One region of the Alteromonas sp. BZK5 genome, then DNA from elsewhere that is predicted to be linked to it. Evidence: predicted binding sites of a transcription regulator. Region 1 holds the regulator's gene; the other holds the start of a gene.
What was found. The regulator LexA, encoded in region 1, represses DNA repair genes until DNA is damaged. The targets are predictions, from matches to a motif close to TACTGTATNNNNATACAGTA.
Positions count from the first base shown of each region.

Region 2: a site for LexA is predicted at 1,165-1,184, ahead of BIZ39_RS18170 (recombinase RecA). Genes of this name have one in related genera too.

Region 1 is NZ_JACSOE010000004.1:91,332-94,547, reverse strand. It holds gene BIZ39_RS02450 (hypothetical protein) at 1-1,140, shown strand, start outside; gene lexA (transcriptional repressor LexA) at 1,253-1,879, shown strand; gene coxB (cytochrome c oxidase subunit II) at 2,462-3,216, shown strand, end outside.
Region 2 is NZ_JACSOE010000092.1:3,626-6,841, forward strand. It holds gene BIZ39_RS18160 (DUF885 domain-containing protein) at 1-438, shown strand, start outside; gene BIZ39_RS18165 (hypothetical protein) at 441-950, shown strand; gene BIZ39_RS18170 (recombinase RecA) at 1,198-1,947, shown strand; gene BIZ39_RS18175 (Y-family DNA polymerase) at 1,947-3,216, shown strand, end outside.

The DNA of each region.
Region 1 (3,216 bases):
GCTCTAAACCACAACACTTACAGTGGCATGTCACTTCTCATTGACGATTTAGACAATGACAATGTGGACGACATTATTTGGACTGGTGAGAATCAAATTTTAGTAGCGCAACAAGATGCCAACGGTGAATATGCCTTGTCAGATATAAAAGGTGCGCCGCGCGCGAGTAGATATCATGCCGCGGGTTGGGCACCTTATGGCGATAATGATGAAAGAGCCGTCTTTGTTAGCGATACAAGTAGTTACGAATCATCTATTCAGATTTTATCGGTAGATAAAGAGGATAACTTTGCGATAAGTGCTGAGGTTGGCGAAGATGTCTATAACTATAGCAAACCGGTCGTTACAGACTACAACAATGACGGTGTGGGTGAGTTACTAATAGGGGCACTGGATTATAGTTCGTCGTTTAATGTCGTGAGACTTACTGATAACGCTATTCAGTGGACACTGAACAATAATCAGAATAGTGAAATTTCGTTTATTGAAGCCATTGACGTAAATAACGATAGTTACGCCGATGCAGTTATTATTGAGAACAATCGACTTAAAGCGTTTGATATCGAGAATCAAGTGCTTATCGACTCAATCATTAACGATTTTTCAATTAATGCGCTTGCTGCCTCTGAAAAAGACGGTGTGCATTATTTTGCTGTTGGGGGCTATAGTTCGCTCAAGCTCTATAAAATGCAGGATGGTGAATTTGTTGGATTGAATGAATTGGAAACCAATTGTGACCAATTGCTCACGGTAAATTTTGATAGTGATAGCGAACTTGAATTTGCGTGTTTAAATAGAAACTACAACACCATCAATGTTTATGACGTGGCGAGCGATGCATTAGAACTCAAAGACGCTATAGCACCGTCATTCTACCCTCAGTATATAGCGGCTGTTCCAACGACGTCGTCTAATCAGTCGATTCTCGCTATCTACCAGCCTAACGAGAATGACTATTCGTACAATTATTATGACAGCATCGCATATCGCGTGGTTGAGGTTGATAATAAAGGCAATGTGGTGTGGCAAAGCCCTGGACTTGGGCTCGATAATGTTGAAGGCATGCGCACACGTCAAAATAGTGATGGGGAGCTGGAGTTACAAATTAGTAACCCGAACATGGCTCTTCTCGTAAAATAAGAGGAAAGCACTTGTCGTAGGCTATTGCAGATCGCAAAAGACGCGGCAAGTGCTTGTTATTTAGTTTTAGGTGTATATACTTACAGGAACTGTATGAACAGACAGGTCTTTTATGCGCCCACTCACAGCTCGACAAACCGAAGTTTTAGAACTTATTAAAACAACCATGTTAGAAACGGGAATGCCGCCTACTCGTGCGGAAATAGCCCGTCAGCTTGGCTTTCGTTCTGCTAATGCAGCAGAGGAACATTTGAAAGCATTGGCGCGTAAAGGCGTGATTGAAATTTTGCCTGGTACGTCTCGTGGCATTAAGCTCAATATCCCTCTTGATAACGACGCACAAGAAGAAGAAGGCCTACCGTTAATTGGGCGTGTTGCAGCCGGTGAGCCGATCTTGGCGCAAGAGCATGTTGAATCGCACTACAAAGTCGATCCTGCACTGTTTCAACCCCATGCCGACTTTTTGCTACGCGTTAACGGTATGAGCATGAAAGACATTGGTATTTTAGACGGTGATCTTCTCGCTGTTCATCGCACCACTGATGTACACAACGGTCAGGTGGTTGTGGCGCGTGTAGATGAAGACGTCACCGTAAAGCGTCTAGAGAAACGCGGGCGTGAAGTATTGCTTCATGCTGAGAATGATGAATTTGCACCAATAAAAGTTGATTTGGCGACTGAACATTTTGCGATAGAAGGCATTGCGGTGGGTGTGATCAGAAACGCTGACTGGATGTAGTATTTTAGCTTGTTTGTATAAAAGCGGCGCGTTAGCCGCTTTTTTTATGTCTTTTGTTCCTGTTTTTTTCTTCAATCTGCCAACTTAGGTTTTATCCTGCCCAGCAAACCTGTTGGTTTTCTGCGCGCTTATTTTTATCATTACTCAGGTTATTCTTTCTATGAATGCTTCAAGTATTTTCCATTTTTTATTGTGAATTTTGTTTGAAATCGACATTGAGTCATCGATTACTTATTGATTTCTTAACTAGTTAGTCGAGCATTTACTTTAACCCCGTGTTCAAAATGCCTGTTTGATTCCAAGGGCGTCCCACAGCAATGGCTTTCTCTTTTTGCACGTGAAATCCCCCGCGACCATTTTAGTTAATGATTAAAAATTAACCACTTCGTTAAATTTTTAATAGAAAAGACTAGACGGCACGACATTATTGCGCAATTCTTATACAGAGATTAACAAAATAATAACAATGGCTCTAAATTTGTTTTGCAAGTTGAGGTTATGGGTCAATCGTTCGCAAACCATTTGGTAGGGCATCGCGCAAATTAATCAGCGTCTTTGACCACGCCATTACGGAGGTGCTGAGTGAAACAACTAACGACCGTTTTCGCAAAATGGTGTTCTAGTATACCAATTTTGCTTTTTTCCCCTTTGCTTTTTGCGCAAGAAGCAAGCGAAGAAGCCTCTTCGCTTAATTTGAGACGCGGTGCTACCGACATCAGTGGGCAGGTATACGACCTCCATATGTTGATGTTCTTCATTTGTGTAGGTATCGCGGTTGTAGTTTTTGGCGTGATGTTCGCCTCAATGTATCTACATAGAAAGTCCCGTGGTGCCAAGCCAGCTAATTTTCACGAAAACGTGAAGGTCGAAATTGCTTGGACCGTTATTCCTTTCCTTATTCTTATTTTCATGGCGGTACCCGCAGCGAATACTCTAATTGCTATGGAAGACACGTCTGAGCCTGACATGACGGTGTTAGTAACAGGCTCTCAATGGAAATGGCATTACAAGTACATGGATAGCGATGTAGAGTTTTATTCTTTACTCGCCACTCAGCGCGAGCAAATAGAAAACAAATTTCAGAAAACAGATAACTACCTGCTGGAAGTTGACCGCCCTCTGGTTATTCCTACTGGGAAAAAAGTACGCTTTCTTATTACTTCTGACGACGTTATCCACTCTTGGTGGGTTCCTGACTTTGCCGTGAAAAAAGATGCCAACCCCGGCTTTATTAACGAGTCTTGGGCCAAGGTGAATGAGCCGGGTATTTATCGCGGACAGTGCGCAGAGCTTTGTGGTAAAGACCATGGCTATATGCCGGTTGTGGTAATTGCTAA
Region 2 (3,216 bases), on a different contig from region 1:
TCAGCGTTTGGTGAAGGCTGGGGTCTGTACTCTGAGTTTTTAGGTATTGAAGCAGGTATTTACGAAACGCCGTACGACAACTTCGGTCGCTTAAGCTACGAAATGTGGCGTGCGTGTCGCTTGGTTGTGGATACCGGTATGCACACGATGGGCTGGAGCCGTCAACAAGCGGTTGATTATATGATGGAAAACACCGCGCTTTCAGAACACAACGTAAATACTGAAATAGACCGCTATATCTCTTGGCCAGCGCAAGCCTTGTCTTACAAGATTGGTGAAATCAAAATTAAAGGCCTTCGCAAGAAAGCAGAGAAAGCATTAGGCGAGCGTTTTGATGTGCGTAAATTCCACCGCGCCGTGTTAGAAAACGGCTCAGTTCCACTGTTTATCTTGGAGCAAAACATCAATACGTTTATAGAAGAACAAAAGGCACAATAAACATGATCGTTGCATTTGGTGTTATTGGATTACTTATCCTGTTTTTAATTTACTTTGTGCTGCGAGCGCAGAATTTACAGAAAGAGCTGGCGCTATTGCGTCACTCGAATAAACAGACCAACAACAAGGTTACGTATGCTTATCGCAACCTTGTTCTTGTTACAGATGCGTTAGAGAAAAATCTTACTGCGCGTATTGAAAGTGCCTATAAAAGCCGCCTTATCGACCAAACTCAATACAATGCGCTGCACCCGCTTATGCGCAACTTTTCGACTATCGTCATGGCCTGTTGTGAGAAAGGGATGTCATTTGAGGAGTCACTGAATAAGGTGCTGCTTAATGAAGAAGTGACGCTTGAGGAAATTCGTGAGGTGGTGAAAGCATTCCCTAGCAACGTACGTATGGTGTGGTCAAAAAATACGGCCGACGGCTTCATTGCTTTTTGCCAAACCGTTACAGCAACAGTAAGTGGCACGACTACAAAGGCTCAAAAAGAACCATCTGAAGAGTAACATTTTACTCTATGTCTCTCGTTAGCGCTTATACAGCGCTAACTGTATGGCAGGGTCGTCTGCTTTGCTATGTAGTAAGGCCTGCGACCCTAGCCATGTTCCCACTCTTTTAAAAGTTTAATCTTTTTACCTTTCCAAACTAATCAGTAAGTTAGCGTTTAAAACAACAAGTCAAAAACCTTTTGTCTTGAAAAGGGTTATTGCTGCACTATAATACTGTATAAAAATACAGTTTATTTTGAGTGCCATGAATAAATCGTTATCCGTGCTTAATAACCACCCGCATATTTGGCGGGCCAGAGATCAGAGACAAAGTGAAACCAAGTTTTCACTGGGTTTTCCGCGTCTGGATAAAGCACTTAACGGTGGCGTTACATCTACAGGTCTTGTCCGTATCTCTTCGTTAACCGGCATGGGTGAACTTTCACTCTTTAAACAGGTTATATGCCAACACCGTACGCATAAGCTGGTGGTATTTATTAACCCTCCCGGGCTACTACAGTCGCCGTGGTTAGAAAACTTGGGGCTTAAAGCGCAACAAGTTCTGGTAGTAAAACCAAGTTCTGAACAAGAGTCGTTGTGGGCAGCAGAGCAATGTTTAAAAAGTACGGCTTGCCATTGCGTAGTGCTGTGGAGTAATGCTGTAAATCAAAAAGAAGCACGACGCCTACAGGTAGCAGCAACGCATAATGATGCGCTGTGCTTACTGTATACTCCACCGCAACAGCAGGCATCACAGTTAGGTTATCCGAAGGCCAGCTTAAGTGATTCACAAGCCAACCTGTCGAATCAAAGCGACAGTGCATTACCCATTACGTTGGATATCGCGCTAAAGGGTAAACCCCACGCTTTGGCGGTGAACATACGCAAGCAGCGTCATGGGTGGCCCAAAGATAACATTGTTATTTCCCATCGGTGGACCCCCGACAATCACGCCATTAAATGGGCCATGGCACACAACACGCTTTCCGATCAGGCATTACACTCTGTGAGCTAATGATGCTGTGGGCTTATATTTACTGCTATCAACTAACTTTAGACAGCCATATCAAAGCGGCTAGAAGTAAGCGTGCACATAGCCAATTGCCGAAGCACGAAACTAACAACCAGTATTCAGCGTTAGCGTCGAATACTCCCGTTGCAGTGTACTGCAGTAAAACAAACAAAATTACGCAGTGTAATGATATTGCGAAAAAAGAAGGCATTGAAATTGGGCATGGGCTAGCCCAAGCAGCGGCGTTATGCCCTTACGTGCATATTCTGCCTTTCAGTGAAGAAGCCGAAAAGCATATGCTGACGCAGTTAGCCCATCGGCTTTATCCACTGGCTTCTGATATCGTATTAGACAACCACATTCACTCAAATAGTTTCAGCGGTCTGGCAGTAAGGCTAGATAACCTAACTCATTACTATGGCGGTCATAAGCCACTGTGGAAAACTTTAACCCAAGCTCTGGCAGAAGCAGATATTCGTTATCATTTTGCTAGCGCATGGACAATTGAGGCCGCAAAAGTATTAGCGCTTCATAAATTTAATACCTACTTGCATACATCCGATGACATAAAAAAAGCGCTAAGTACGTGCCCGCTTTCTATTACGGCTCTATCACCTAAAGTCATTGACTCGTTGGCAAGGGTGGGCGTTTCCTGCGTACAACAGCTGTTGGCAATGCCGGTACAAGAACTGGGTCGGCGCTTTGACAATAACACTATTATGTATCTTACTGCGTTAAGGGGAGAAACCTTTCCACGGGTTACATTATTTAGGCCTTTGGAGCACTTCGATAACTTTATCCTATTGCCTTTTGATATTGAAAACACGCAGCATCTAACCCCTTTTGTCAGCCAGCAGTTTGAGCATTTGTCTCACTATTTACGGGCAAGAAACTTATATACATCCAGCATCAGTGTACATATTCATTTCAGAGAAGCACCTGTAATGGATATTAATATACGTTCGGCACTGCCTCAGTCTTCAGTACAAAGTTGGCTGCCCTTGTTTAGTCTTAAAACTGAGAATCTGGTGTTGCCTGAGCCAGCTACAGCCATTGCGCTTACCTGTCAGCAATTTGAAGAAATGGATACGCAGAATGGCGACTTTTTTAGCGACAGATTTAACGATATTGCACAAAAGCAATTAATTGGGCGCTTAAACGCGAAGCTAGGCGATAACAGTACGTTTCAACCTCGCGCTGCCGACAGCCATCAGTTTGAATATATGACGGTGACGGAGTCGAGCACCGGTAACTGCACCCGTAATTATGCTT